Regions from separate parts of the Aliivibrio friggae genome, predicted to be linked through region 3. Evidence: predicted binding sites of a transcription regulator. Region 3 holds the regulator's gene; each other region holds the start of a gene.
The links. The regulator PurR, encoded in region 3, represses purine synthesis genes. The targets are predictions, from matches to a motif close to TNANGNAAACGTTTNCNTNA.

Region 1 (5,282 bases), 240 kb from region 3:
ACTGTTCAAATTCAGGGTGTTCATCAAATGGCGACACTAATAACATAGCTAATACATCAACCTCCCTGTAATCCCCTTCTTTAGCCTTATCAATCGCTTGCTGAGCTAAATAGTTTCGAAGAATGTATTTAGGGTTTACCTTTCTCATCTCCCGACAACGCATCTCGGTGTTCTCTGCTTCACTTTCACAGCGTATTAGATAAAAGTCCATCCATAATGTTGCTGCGTCTCTATCTATAAATAAATCCACCACCGTATGCTTATCTTGAGTATCTAAATAAGACAAAGCTCTCATAAAGCGAGTGTAATCGACTGAATTTTGAGACAGCAACTCAAACATCGATTCAAATAAACGACTGTCTCCTTCTTGCTTAGACAGAAGACCCAATTTTTTCCGCATCGCCTGACTAAAATAACCGTGTAATTGAATTTCGTATTGCTCTAAAGAGGTTTCTAAATCTGATTTATCAATCAATGCAGAAAGAGAATGAGCCAGTGCAGATAAATTCCATAACCCTATTTTAGGCTGCTGGTTAAATGCATAGCGTCCTTGGTAGTCAGAATGATTACAAATGTAGCCGGGCTCATAATCATCAAGAAAACCAAAAGGACCATAATCAAAGGTTTGACCAATAATCGACATATTATCCGTATTCATAACACCATGAGCGAATCCAACCGCTTGCCACTGTGCAATCATATATGCCGTTCTATCTATGATTTGATTGAACATTGCAACATATGGTTTCTCTTCATTTAAGCAATCTGGAAAATGCCATTCAATTACTTTATCCGCTAATAACTTCTGCTCTGCCAATAAATTTGAATAAAACAAATGCTCAAAATGACCAAATCGAATATGAGTCTCAGCCATTCGGATCAGTAAGGCTCCTGTTTCATAACCTTCTCTAAAGACAGGCGTATCACTCGTCATCATCCCTAATGCTCTTGTTGTAGGGATACCTAATCCTGCCATGGCCTCACTGCACAAATATTCACGAATAGTAGATCGAAGTACTGCTCGACCATCACCAGAGCGAGAATAAGGCGTTAGCCCTGCTCCTTTTAAATGAAGATCAAAACGGTTTCCTTCTTTATCTGCTATTTCAGCAAGTAATAACCCGCGGCCATCACCAAGATCAGGATTATAGCTACCAAATTGATGTCCGGCGTATTTCATCGCTAATGGTGAAAAAGCAGACGGCACAGTCTCCCCAGAAAAAGAAGATAATAGCTCTGGGTTATTCTGCGGCATTTCAGGTAAACCAAATCGCATAGCCAATTCACTGTTCCATATTAGCCAATCAGCGTTTTCTAATGGCGTTGGCTGAACATAAGTAAAAAAACAATTCGGCAGTTCTGAATAACGGGTGGTAATTGAAAAGGCGTTCCAAAAAGACATGAGAGTAATCCATTAATAGTGCAATGGACTAACGCTAGCATATTGATAAATGATATGACAGAAATGAAAAAAGCCGCACTAACCATGAGGTTAATGCGGCTTTTCCAATTTGGTACGCCCTGAAGGATTCGAACCTTCGACCACCTCCTTAGAAGGGAGGTGCTCTATCCAGCTGAGCTAAGGGCGCTCTATGGGGTAGGATTATACGAATATACGAAAACAGATCAATCCTTTTCTTATCATTATCTTACTGAATGCTGAAAAATAAAGCAGATTGGCTATTGTTTGATTAAATATAGGCTTTTAACTTCATACTCAATAACATATTTATGGGTGCTGCTATTTTTAAAACTTCACAAACGGAGAAAGCAATCGTTTGCGTCTAGCTATTACTATTTAATTCTGAGACAATACGCACGTCAATCAGTCAAAGCCCTTGTATAGGATTATTATGACCGCTCAAATTATCGATGGAAAACTTATCTCCCAAACTGTTCGCTCAGAAGTTGGGGCTCGTGTTAAAGCTCGCGTAGAAGCCGGATTACGTGCTCCAGGGCTAGCCGTGGTATTAGTAGGACAAGATCCTGCCTCTCAAGTTTATGTTGGAAGTAAACGTCGAGCTTGTGAAGAAGTCGGCTTTATTTCAAAATCTTATGATTTACCAACAACAACGACAGAAGCTGAATTGCTGTCTATTATTGATACATTAAATCAAGATGCTGAAATTGATGGTATTTTAGTTCAACTCCCTCTTCCTGCAGGAATGGACAGCACTAAAATTTTAGAGCGCATTGACCCAGAAAAAGACGTCGATGGCTTCCACCCATACAACGTAGGTCGTCTTTCTCAACGTATTCCAAAGTTACGTTCATGTACCCCAAAAGGTATTATCACTCTGCTTGATCGTTACAATATTCAAGTGCGTGGAATGCACGCAGTTGTGGTTGGAGCATCAAACATCGTTGGTCGCCCAATGACACTTGAATTGCTGCTTGCTGGTTGTACTACTACAACTTGTCACCGATTCACTAAAGATCTTGAACACCATATTCGTCAAGCCGACCTTGTTGTGGTTGCCGTTGGTAAACCAAACTTCATTCCAGGAGAGTGGATTAAAGAAGGCGCTGTCGTGGTCGATGTAGGCATCAATCGCTTAGATTCAGGTAAATTAATTGGTGATGTTGAATACGATGTAGCAAAAACAAAAGCAAGTTACATCACCCCAGTTCCTGGTGGCGTTGGCCCAATGACAGTGGCTAGTTTGATCGAAAATACCTTATTAGCTTGTGAGCAATACCACAGCAAATAACATAAACTATTAACTAAAATATCAATTAGCGAGCTTTATTAGGCTCGCTTTTTTTATATCTGCGCACTGCCACACTTCTTGATTAAATTTCATCCTATTTTCAGTTTTTTCTTGGACAAAATAAGGGTTTAGTAACTAACCTTAAGATGCTTAATAAAAAAAACGGATGACAAGAGGAAATGGATATGAGTATTTTTGACCACTATCAAGCCCGTTATGAAGCGGCAAAAGATGAAGAGATTTCACTGCAAGATTTCTTGTCCTTATGTAGTAATGACAAAAGTGCTTATGCCAATGCAGCAGAAAGACTTCTCATGGCTATTGGGGAACCTGAAGTTATCGATACTGCTCTTGACCCTCAACTTAGCCGTATATTTTCCAACCGTGTGATCTCTCGCTATGAGACATTTAAAGACTTCTACGGTATGGAAGAGCCTATTGAACAAATTATTTCTTACCTAAAACATGCAGCTCAAGGTCTCGAAGAACGTAAACAAGTGCTTTACCTATTAGGCCCAGTAGGTGGCGGTAAATCATCATTAGCAGAAAAGCTAAAAAGCTTAATGCAAAAATTACCTATCTATATTCTAAGCGCGAATGGCGAAAGAAGTCCCGTCAATGACCATCCCTTCTGTTTATTTGACGTAACAGAAGATGGCGAACTGCTAAAAAAAGAATATGGTATTGAACCTCGTAACCTTCGTTCAATAATGTCCCCTTGGGCCGCAAAACGATTAAATGAATTTGGTGGTGATATCACTAAATTTAAAGTCATTAAAGTTCACCCCTCAATTCTTGAGCAGATCGGTATCGCCAAAACCGAACCCGGTGATGAGAATAACCAAGATATTTCATCATTAGTTGGGAAAGTTGATATTCGTCAGTTAGAGCATTTTGCCCAAGATGATCCCGATGCTTACAGCTATTCAGGATCACTCTGTAAAGCCAATCAAGGCTTGATGGAATTTGTAGAGATGTTCAAAGCACCAATTAAAGTACTCCACCCTCTTCTAACTGCAACCCAAGAAGGCAACTTTAATGGGACAGAAGGCTTATCCGCCCTACCATTTGATGGCATGATTTTGGCTCACTCAAATGAATCAGAATGGCAAACGTTCAGAAACAACAAAAACAATGAGGCCTTTCTAGATAGGGTATACATAGTTAAAGTTCCTTATTGTTTACGAGTATCTGAAGAAGTCAAAATCTATCAAAAGCTATTGGAACACAGTGATCTATTTCATGCGCCTTGTTCTCCAAGTACCTTAGATATTTTGGCTCAATTCTCGATACTTTCACGCCTAAAAGATCCTGAGAACTCATCTCTGTTCTCAAAAATGCGCGTTTATGATGGTGAAACACTTAAAGACACCGATCCAAAAGCCAAAAGCTATCAAGAGTATCGTGATTTTGCAGGAGTCGATGAAGGCATGTCAGGGCTTTCAACACGGTTCGCTTTTAAAATTCTATCTCGTGTATTTAACTTTGACCAAACCGAAGTTGCCGCCAACCCTGTTCATCTATTCTATGTTATTGAACAACAGATCGAACGAGAACAATTTGCTCAAGATATTGCCGATAAATATACCGAATTCGTCAAAGGCTTCTTAGTCCCTAAATATGTCGAATTTATTGGAAAAGAAATCCAAACCGCTTATTTAGAGTCGTATTCAGAGTATGGTCAAAATATCTTTGATCGCTATGTCACCTATGCCGATTTTTGGATTCAAGATCAAGAATATAGAGATCCAGAAACCGGACAATTGTTTGATCGCTCTGCCCTCAATGATGAATTAGAAAAAATTGAAAAAACCGCAGGGATCAGTAACCCGAAAGATTTTCGAAATGAAATTGTTAACTTTGTTCTAAGAGCGAAGGCAAATAACAATGGCCAAAATCCAAATTGGACAAGTTACGAAAAACTTCGTGTCGTTATCGAGAAAAAAATGTTCTCCAATACTGAAGATTTACTTCCAGTGATCTCTTTCAATGGAAAAACGTCAACTGACGATCAGAAAAAACACGATAACTTCGTTGCTCGTATGATGGAAAAAGGCTACACCAAAAAGCAAGTCCGTCTATTAGCAGAGTGGTACTTACGTGTTCGAAAATCTTCATAAGTAAACAACAGGACGTTGCAGCCCATAATCAATTATGGGCTGACCCAGTAACATTTTGATTAAATTACTGTCTATATAAGTAGGCAGAATACTTTATCAAGGTGGTATGAATTAGGAGGGCAATATTATGGCTCAATTTATTGACCGAAGGTTGAATGGCAAAAAGAAAAGCACGGTCAACAGACAACGCTTTATTCGTCGCCATAAAGATCAAATTAAACGTGCAGTCTCTGATGCCGTAAATCAACGTTCAGTCACTAATACTGAGGGTGGTGAAAGCATTTCGATTCCAAAAGGAGACATTTCCGAGCCTGTTTTTCATCAAGGCCAAGGTGGTATTCGCGAGCGTGTTCTTCCTGGTAATGACCAATTCATCAAAGGCGATAAAATTGACCGTCCACAAGGGGGAGCTGGTGGTGGTTCAGGCGCAGGAGACGCAAGTGCTGATGGT
Region 2 (5,282 bases), 390 kb from region 3:
ACAACGTAACTATAAAGCAGAAATGGATAATCATCCACTTCGTTCAGAAATCATCGCGACTTGTTTAGCAAATCAGATGGTTAATGAGATGGGCTGTAATTTCATCACTCGTTTGCAAGAAGAGACAGGTTACACCGTCACTGATATTGCGAATGCGTATTCAGCAACTCGAGCTATCTTTGATTTTGGTGATTTATTTAAAGAGATCCGTAATCTCGATAATATCTCAACGACAGAAGCTCAGTACGAAGCGTTATTTGCCATGCGCAGAACCATTCGTCGAGTGACTCGTTGGTTATTACGTAATGGCTCACAAAATATGTCAATTCAGCAGCTTATCGAAAAATATAAGCCTGCAGTTAATGAGATTAAAGATAACCTTGATAGTTACTTAGTTAACGATGAAGTGGTTGAGCACATTGAACAAGCAAATCACTATCTAGAAATGGGTGTACCTTGCGAGTTAGGTAATGTACTTGCTCGTCTAAGTAGCCTGTACTCTGCGATGGACATTTCAGCTGTTGCGGTAGATATGAAGCAACCAGTTTCAACGACAGCGCGTTTATACTATGTTCTGGGTGATAAGTTATCTCTGCATTGGTTCTTAAAACAGATTAATAACCAAGGTGTTGATAACCATTGGCAAGCGCTTGCTCGTGCTTCTTTCCGTGAAGACCTAGATTGGCAGCAACGTCAATTGACTCAATTAGTACTTGCTGAGTACAAAGATACCGAGTCAGTTGAAAAGGCCATTGAAGAGTGGTGTGAAAAGAACGCGGCCTCTGTAGGACGTTGGGATAATATCTTGAATGAGTTTAAGGTCGGTTCAGTCCATGAATTCGCTAAATTCTCGGTAGCATTAAGAGAACTTACGTTATTAAACTTAAGCTGTACGTCAAAACAGTAAAGCAACAATTAAGCTGATTATTATAATCAGATAAACGTTTGCTTAATGAAGGGGAAAGTGAGTTTATATTCACTTTCCCTTTTTATTTCCCCGAGAATTTTCTAATTTATCTATATTAATAAGCGTTTTTTGTGATTTATTATTCTTTATGTCATTTAAGGGCGAAAAATAAGCCATAAATATTAATGAATAAAGTACGATTAAGTTTGAATTGTGAATAAAATCAGTGAATAATGACTCCCCGTTTATACGGGACTTATTTTGGAGTTACAATGTTATATCGCATCGCCAGAGCTGGCATTTTCAAACTTGATGCTGAAAAAGCACATGACCTAGCAATTCAAAATTTCAAACGCTTTACCGGCACTCCTCTCGATCTCTTCTATCGTCAAAAATTGGCTTCTAAACCTGTAGAAGTTATGGGCATTACCTTTAAAAATCCACTTGGCCTTGCGGCTGGTCTTGATAAAAACGGCGAATGTATTGAAGCATTTGGCGCAATGGGTTTTGGTTTTATTGAAGTGGGAACTGTAACTCCTCGTCCTCAAGCAGGTAATGATAAACCTCGTCTATTCCGTCTTATTGAAGCGGAAGGCATTATCAACCGTATGGGTTTCAATAACCTTGGTGTTGATAATCTTGTTGAGAACGTAAAGAAAGCAAAGTTTGATGGTGTTATTGGTATTAACATTGGCAAAAACAAAGATACGCCAATTGAAAAGGGTACGGAAGATTACCTAATTTGTATGGAGAAGGTATATCAATACGCTGGTTACATTGCGATTAATATCTCATCACCAAACACTCCAGGACTTCGTACGCTTCAATATGGCGAAGCATTAGATGATCTTCTTTCTCAATTAAAAGAGAAGCAAAAAGAATTAGCAGAGAAATACGGTAAGTACGTACCGATTGCGCTAAAGATTGCCCCGGACTTAGATGACAACGAATTATCTCAAATTGCAGCATCATTAATTAAGTTTAAGGTTGATGGTGTGATTGCAACCAATACAACATTAGATCGTTCTATGGTTGAAGGCATGAAGCACGCAGAAGAAATGGGAGGCTTAAGTGGCCGTCCTGTTCAAACTCGTAGTACTGAAGTGGTTCGTCGTCTTAAAGAACTACTTGGTGATAACTTACCAATCATTGGGGTAGGTGGCGTTGACTCTTATGTTGCTGCAAAAGAGAAAATGGTTGCTGGTGCAGATCTAGTTCAAGTATATTCTGGCTTCATCTATAAAGGCCCTGGTCTAGTTAGAGATATCGTAAATAATATTTAAGAAGCATAAAAAGTAGCGAAAGTTGCTTACAGACTGTTCGATTGGAAGGGGGAATGTGAATTTCCCCTTTTTTTATTCCTAAGCTCTTGTAAAATTAGAAGTTAATTGCATCAGTATATTTTTGACTGAAAATAAACACACTTTTTCAGCATAATTTGCAGTAATTGATGATTGGCTTACGAAGGGACTCTTCCCATTTTTCAAGAGAGAAACCATAATGCTTAAACCCAGTGATACATGGAATTGGTATTACGATAATAAAGCACAATCTCTAATGCTCGATTTGGGTATGGATATGGTCTTTCGTGTGAACTTACCTTGTAAAGTTCTTATCGATGGTGCTTTTGAGCAATGCAAATTCTCTGTCGATGATGCCTCTGCCTATCAAATGTTCGTAGAATACATTTCATTTCTTCCGCTATCGGAACCTCGCAAAGTGGAGCTTGCCCTTAACTGTGTTGCAGCAAAGCGCTTTCATAAACCTATGTTACCTAAAAGTTGGTTCTTTGAGCCACAAGGTGAGGGATATTGCCCTGAAGAAGGGGAAGTGGTCTCTCTTAAAAATGATTTAGGTGAAGGACATTTCATTATTGTTGAGAACTACGAATGTGCCAGTATGTGTATGTTGGTAGATATGGACTCGTTTGCACTTAACCCAACCAAATACATGGCATTTTGTGAACCTATTAAAGTGATGCACGATCGCATGGCTAAGATGCAAGTGGTTAACTCTGCTTACTATGCATTAGTAGGGTAGTAAGCCTTTCTTTTCTATTTTAGCCTCTCTTTAGTTTTACTCTTCATTCAAGCAAACGCCTTATCTCACCTTTAAAGTGCTATTCAAACCTCCCAAAAGAAGTAATTCTCGCTTTTAGCTTACCTATTTAGCGTTAATTTTCCCGTATTACTATCTCTTATAAATGAGATCTAGCCCCAATATTCCGCATATTTATTTTTAATATCCCATTGATAAAATCATCTGAAATATAAATAAATTCCTTATTTACGCCTATTTGTAATTAAATAACCTATGTAAAAACTAAGTGGTATAGTCCAGTTTATGTATCTTTTTGTTGTCTGTGTTTGTTTCCATTTAGAAACGCAGTAAAAAAGGGTTAGCATGATTAATTGTTAACTGTATGTTTTCTAAGATATTAGTTGGGTGGTGAGCTTTGTGTTTATCTACAATCTAATTGTCCTCTTTCAACTAGATTCATGTATAATGCGAGGTAATTTAATAACCAAAAGAATCTCATGAAAAAATACTTAGCCATCACTTCTAAAGGCCTTGAAAACCTACTCGCTGACGAACTTATTGCACTTGGTGTTACAGACCCAAAATTGGTTTATGCAGGGGTAATGTTTGAAGCTCCAACAGACGTTGTTTATCGTTGTTGCTTATGGAGTCGTATCGCGTCACGTTTTATTCAAGTTCTGTCTGAGTTTGATGTTCGTGATGATATGGATTTATACCTAGGTGCTTCTGCAATCAATTGGCCTAATTATTTCAGTGCTGATAAAACATTGGTGGTGGACTTTAACGGTACTAACCGTGAGATTCGAAACAGCCAATACGGCGCATTAAAAGTAAAAGATGCGATTGTTGACCGTTTTACAAAAGCTGACTTAGAGCGTCCAAACATTGATAAAGCTGAGCCTGATTTGCGTGTACATATGCGTTTGTCTGGTGAGAAAGGGATTCTTGGCTTTGACTTAATTGGTTCAGGTTTACATCAACGTGGCTACCGTACTGAAGCAGGTCGTGCACCACTACGTGAAACATTAGCTGCAGCCTTAGTACTTCGTAGTACTTGGGATGAGAGCAAACCATTATTAGATCCAATGTGTGGTTCAGGTACGTTACTGATTGAAGCGGCACTAATGGCTTGTGAAATGGCACCTGGTGTTAAGCGTGAGAAATGGTGTTTTGAAGCACTGAATGATTTTGATGAAGAGCTATGGACTGAAATTCGCTCAGAAGCTCGTGTTAAGAGTCGTCGTGGCGTTAAGAAAGTAGATACTCATTTCTACGGATTTGATCGTGATTACCGTGTTATTCAAACCGCTCGTGAAAATGCCCGTCGTGCTGGCGTTGAAGATTTAATTACGTTTGATGTTGGTGATGCAACTAAGATTGAGCGTCCAGAAGCATTTGAAAATGGCGTAGTGATTTGTAACCCACCATATGGTGAGCGTTTAAGTACTGAGCCTGCATTGATTGCGTTGTACAGTGAGTTTGGCCGCCAACTTAAAGAACAGTTTGGTGGTTGTACTGCATCAATCTATTCAAGTAATGATGATTTATTAGCATGTATACGTATGCGTGCTGATAAGCAATTTAAACTGAACAATGGTGCATTACCGTGTGTTCAGAAAAACTACTCAATTACTGAATCTGCTGAACGTAAAGAAGCCGCTAACGTTGAAGTTGCTCCTGAATTCATGAACCGTCTTAAAAAGAACCTAGGTAAGATTGGTAAGTGGGCTCGTAAAGAGAAACTAGATTGTTACCGTCTTTATGATGCAGATTTACCAGATTACAATGCTGCGATTGATGTATATAAAGATTACATCATCATTCAAGAATACGCGGCACCAAAAACAATTTCTGAAGATAAAACACGTCGTCGTTTAACAGATATGATCCGAGCAACGGTTCTGGTTACCGGCGTAGAAACAAATAACGTGATTTTGAAAGTTCGTCAAAAGCAATCAGGTAAAAATCAATATCAAAAACTGGCTGAGAAATCTCGCTCTTTTGATGTTGATGAGTACGGCGTAAAACTGATCGTTAACCTACAAGATTACCTAGATACAGGCTTATTCTTAGATCATAAGTTAACTCGTAAAATGATTGGTGAAATGGCAGCAGGTAAAGATTTCTTAAACCTATTTGCTTACACCGGTTCAGCAACCGTTCATGCGGCTTGTGGTGGTGCAAAATCTACCATGACAATTGATATGTCTCGTACCTACCTAGAGTGGGCACAGAAGAACATGAATACCAATGATCAAACGGGTACTCAGCATCAGTTCTTACAAGCAGACTGTCTACAATGGCTACAACAAGCAGAAGGCGAGTTTGATTTAAT
Region 3 (5,282 bases):
TGATATTTCTGTATTTTAATTGATTCAAGACAATTCTTAATAAAAATCGAACATTAATCTTTACTCATATATTTATACACCCTGTTAATGAGAGGTGCTATTCCTTTTCATACTTATCCAGTACAATTCTTAAATAAACTTTTTGGAGTAAAAGATAAATGAACGAATTAACAGCATTTAATGAACAACGCGCTGAAATTTACTGGTGGCTTTCAAGCTTATTAGCTAATGAACTAACAACTGAGCAGCTTGAGCAGTACAACAGTTTTGAAGTACGTACTTTTTTAGCAAGCTTGGCTGAAACTCCAACGTTAGCGACATCGATGAATGCTTTAATTGAAAAACTAAATCAATTACAAAGCCGCGAAGACGTGCAACTTGAGCTATCTGCTGATTTCTGTCAAGCCTTTCTAGGCTCGGATAAAAACAGTGCTCTGCCTTACGCGTCGATATATTTAGACAAGGCAGGCATCCTAAATGGCAAGCCAGCTCAAGATATGCGAGATCTACTTTCAAAATATGACATTGCACAAAAGTCTGAGTTTAACGAACCTGCTGACCATATTGCTATTGAATTAGATTTTCTTGGTAACTTAATTGCCATGACAAATCAGCAATCATCTGAAGAAGATTTTGAAACTTACATGAATGCTCAACTAACGTTTATCAACGAACAATTACTTTCATGGGTTCCAAGATTTAGTCAAATATGTAAAGAAAGAGATGAGTTTGGTTTTTATGCTTCTGTTACCGACTTTTTAGTTGCGTTCTTACGATTAGATGCGACTTTCCTTACCGGTGAGTAATATAAATGCTAAAATTGATGCAATAAACTAACAAGTCCGTGATGTAAATCAGATTACAACCAAAATTTATTAAATCAATAATTGTTTGCACTATGCTTTACCTATAAAATGTGAACGCAAACGATAAAATTTGAAAACTAAATGAAAACCGCATTTTTGGCGGTTTTTTTTATTTATACCTTTTTATTTATACCTAGACTTAGGGCCTATTTATCTTCCATCAGTTCTTTACAGATCAAAACTCATTTTTGTTGGAAGATAAATAGCCCCTTAATAATCATTTAAGGCTTTTATATGGCTACTATTAAAGACGTTGCAAAACTTGCTTCGGTTTCAACCACCACGGTATCGCACGTAATTAACAAGACACGCTTTGTCGCAGAAGCAACTCAAAAGCGTGTATGGGAAGCAGTTGAAGAACTTAACTATGCACCAAGTGCTGTTGCTCGTAGTTTAAAGTGCAATACGACACGTACTATTGGTATGCTAGTAACTCAATCATTTAACCCATTTTTTGCTGAAGTAATGCATGGGGTTGAAAACTACTGCTACAAACAAGGTTACACACTATTTATGTGTAATACCGAGGGCGATTTAGATAAACAAAAACATTACCTTCGTATGCTTTCTGAAAAACGAGTAGATGGCTTATTGGTTATGTGTTCAGATCTTAATGAACAATTATTAGCACTACTTGAAAAGAATACCGAGTTACCAATGGTAATTATGGACTGGGGCCCTGATAGTCCACACACAGATAAAATCATTGATAACTCTGAAAAAGGTGGCTATTTAGCAACAAAACATTTGATCGAAAATGGCCATACTCAAATTGCTTGTATTACAGGTCAAGCTGAAAAAACCACATGTAAAGAACGTGTTCATGGTTTTCAACGCGCTCATGAAGAAGCTAACTTGCCATTTAAATCAGAATGGATATTAGAAGGTGACTTTGAATGCGCTTCTGCATCAAAAGCGATTGATAAGCTATTAGCCATGCAAGAGCGTCCAACTGCTTTATTTTGTTTTAACGATATAATGGCTCTGGCTGCAATCAGTCGAATTAAGCAATCTGGTTTGCGAGTGCCTGAAGATATTTCTGTTATTGGCTACGATAATATAGAACTTTCAGCTTACTTCTCACCACCGCTAACGACGATCCACCAACCTAAACGTCGTGTAGGAAAAACTGCGGTAGAGATATTATTAGAGCGAATTAAGGATAAACATCACGAACGTCGTGTTTTTGAAATGCAGCCAGAGGTTGTTTCTCGCAGTAGTGTTCTTAATCGTTTAAAATAATAATTACAATTCTTTTTATATCAAAAACTTATTTATTTCTCTTTTTTATTTAAAACTTGAACAGAGATAACAAAAAAACAACGCCATTATGTGAACCAAGATCACATAATGGCGTTTTTTGCTATAACACACCTTATTGATTGCTATATCATCAATAGTGTCACGAACATGGCAAACTATGCGAAAGTATAGGACGCAAAGCTTCCGGCCTACGTATTATATATAAGGTAGCGGGGTTGCCGACGGCGAGTATTCTGTCAATCGTTGTTAATTTTTACGTTAAAATAACAATGATTTCTTTTAAGCTTGCTACTATTTCCTCGGGCTCAGTTGTTTAGTGACATAGACTTACTAACCGAGAATTATTGCAATGGATAAACCAATACTAAAAGAATCACTTCGTTTACTTTCCTCTCTTGGGAAGATCTCTTCGCGTTCAATGTTTGGTGGCTTTGGTGTCTTTATAGATGACACTATGTTTGCCCTTGTCGTTCAAGACAAACTGCATTTACGATCAAGCGAAGAAACGATTAATTTATTTAAAGAGCAAGGATTTGAACCTTACGTTTATAAAAAACGTGGTTTTCCAGTTGTTACTAAATATTTTGCTCTTCCTGAGGAGTGTTGGAATGAACCAGATTCCATCTTGCTTCAAGCTGTTATAGCTTTAGATGTCGCGAAAAAAGATAAAGAAAAACAGAAAACCGCAGAACCATCACGTATTAAAGATTTACCAAACCTTCGATTAGCTACAGAAAGAATGCTAAAGAAAGCAGGGATTAATACAGTAGAAGAACTACGTAGTACAGGCTCAGTAAATGCTTATAAAGCAATTCAACAAACTCATTCTAGCCATGTTAGTGATGAATTATTATGGTCTCTTGAGGGAGCAATTAAAGGCACACATTGGTCTGTTGTTTCATCGGAAACAAGATGTGAACTAAGAAAGCAATTATAAATTAGCTCACAATAATTCTCCTTCATAATTTCAGATACTGTTCTTAGTTTTAAACTAAAGGCAGTATCTGCATCTCCTCGTTTTAACTTATTTATTTTACAGTTTCAAATTAAAATCATTCAGAACAAAAACTTAACCAACCAACCTTATCAATCACATCGTATTAACTTTATTGTAAATAATCTATTATTTCACCTTTAATTCAGATACCCTATATATGGTATTAAAGCCGATTAATTGGCCTAATGAATTATTGGATATTGTTAGATGAACAAAAACACAATCAGCAAAAAATGGCTCTACCTACCTATCATATGCATGATATTTACCATGTCTCTTGGTTTATTTATTTTTAACTCAACACTTTCTGATTGGCTTGAAAAAAAGGTCGAAGGTGGAATGTCTGAAGAAATCTCACGCGTCATAAAAGAAATAAATGATGACCAAGTTTCTTTTTCTGATTTAAAAGCCTTAGATGTTTATATAAAAACCAAGCTAGAACTAGCTAAAGAAGATCACGTAACAATCATCAAAGCTGATGGTACACCTATCGCAGACAGTGATATCTCTTTAGAAGCCGTATTACGACTTGAAAACCACCTAAATAGAAAAGAAGTTGTTGACGCTAAAAACTTAAATTATGGCACCACGACCCGCTTCAGTACTTCTCGCTTTAAAAATTTACTGTATTCAGCACAATCATTCGATTACCAAGGTCAAACTTATATTGTTAGAGTCGCGACACCATTAACGCGTATAGACGCAATGGTAGAAGAATTGATGAATATCCTAATAATTTTAATGGGGATTAATATTTCACTTGTTATTGGTTCTTCTTTATTAAGTAACAAATTGATTCAGCAGCAAGTACAAAATGAGCAAGATTTACAAGAAGATCGTATTGAGCAGCGTACTCAAGAGATTGAATTATTACATCGCCTTGCTACTATGCTTGCTGCCTGTAATTCAATTAATGAAGCTCAGATGGTGGTTGAAGATATCCTTCCTCGAATTCTTGGTAACGTAAATGGCGTTATTTCATTAATGCGTTCTTCTCGTAACCAATTGCTTGTTAAGCTTGACTGGGGCGGAGTATGGCCAGGAAGCAAAACTTATGCACCAGAAGAGTGCTGGGCGCTGCGTAAAGGTAAATTCCACCTAGCAAACGATAAGTACACAACGTTGCCTTGCTCTCATATGTCAGCAACGGGGGAAGATCAAACACTTTGTATTCCTCTGACTGCCCATGGAAATACTATCGGTATGATGCACATCTACCTTGGTGATAAAGAAGATTTAGAGCCTGATGTACAAAAACTAGCCTTTACGGTTGCAGAACATCTCGGTCTAGCTTTAGCTAACTTAAACTTACAAGAAAAACTGAGAGAACAAGCGATCAGTGATCCATTGACCGGTTTATACAATCGCCGTTACTACGAAGAAACCATCAATCAAGAAATCATGCGTGCGCATAGACATAAACAAGAAATGTCTATTCTTATGCTAGATCTTGACCATTTCAAACGCTTTAATGACAACTACGGCCATGATGCTGGTGACTATGTCCTAAAAACTATTGGTACTTTACTGCTTAATACAATGCGTGGCGAAGATACAATTTGTCGTCTTGGTGGTGAAGAGCTCGCTATTATCTTACCAAGTACCAATGCTGAAGACGCTCTTGCTGTAGCAAACGGGCTATGTGCTTCCGTAAGTGATCTCCACCTTGCAATTAAGGAACTATCATTAGGGAAACTAAGTGTTTCCATTGGTATTTCTACTTACCCTAAAAATGGGCAACAATCAGATGATTTAACCAAACTTGCTGATATTGCGCTGTATGAAGCAAAAGGGCGCGGTCGAGATCAAGCATGCCATTACGATGATTTAATTCAATCTTCTGAAGCCATTAAAGAGGCGATTGAAACTGAGTGCGATAATATAAAAAAGGAAAAAACAACTGTCGTAGCCATTAGCGGTTAATAGTAAATATAGGTGATGAACTTAATCGATAGGTTCATCATCTACTTGCATCATAAAATCAGTAACCCACCCAATCATTAAAATCATTAGCCAAGAAACCATGACCGATGCTGGCACCTCAAACTTAGGGGATATGATTAAAGTTGCAAAAGCAATGACGGGTAAAAGCCACGATAGCATAGAAAGCCAATCTCTATATTTAGATCGTCCAAGACTCTGTAAACATACAATAA

Region 1: folD (bifunctional methylenetetrahydrofolate dehydrogenase/methenyltetrahydrofolate cyclohydrolase FolD) is a predicted target of PurR. The motif match lies at 1,767-1,786, and genes of this name have one in related genera.
Region 2: pyrD (quinone-dependent dihydroorotate dehydrogenase) is a predicted target of PurR. The motif match lies at 934-953, and genes of this name have one in related genera.

The regions. Positions count from the first base shown of each region.
Region 1 is NZ_CM170648.1:2,059,368-2,064,649, forward strand. Features, by position in the region: gene AC2INI_RS09570 (protein adenylyltransferase SelO) at 1-1,402, opposite strand, end outside; tRNA gene AC2INI_RS09575 (tRNA-Arg) at 1,513-1,589, opposite strand; gene folD (bifunctional methylenetetrahydrofolate dehydrogenase/methenyltetrahydrofolate cyclohydrolase FolD) at 1,854-2,711, shown strand; gene AC2INI_RS09585 (PrkA family serine protein kinase) at 2,897-4,831, shown strand; gene AC2INI_RS09590 (YeaH/YhbH family protein) at 4,959-5,282, shown strand, end outside.
Region 2 is NZ_CM170648.1:1,435,126-1,440,407, forward strand. Features, by position in the region: gene AC2INI_RS06600 (NAD-glutamate dehydrogenase) at 1-907, shown strand, start outside; gene pyrD (quinone-dependent dihydroorotate dehydrogenase) at 1,180-2,190, shown strand; gene AC2INI_RS06610 (cell division protein ZapC) at 2,408-2,947, shown strand; gene rlmKL (bifunctional 23S rRNA (guanine(2069)-N(7))-methyltransferase RlmK/23S rRNA (guanine(2445)-N(2))-methyltransferase RlmL) at 3,445-5,282, shown strand, end outside.
Region 3 is NZ_CM170648.1:1,822,274-1,827,555, forward strand. Features, by position in the region: gene torD (molecular chaperone TorD) at 159-806, shown strand; gene purR (HTH-type transcriptional repressor PurR) at 1,101-2,108, shown strand; cyclic di-GMP riboswitch class I at 2,269-2,352, shown strand; gene AC2INI_RS08470 (TfoX/Sxy family DNA transformation protein) at 2,479-3,066, shown strand; gene AC2INI_RS08475 (sensor domain-containing diguanylate cyclase) at 3,334-5,049, shown strand; gene AC2INI_RS08480 (VP0952 family biofilm-associated protein) at 5,071-5,282, opposite strand, start outside.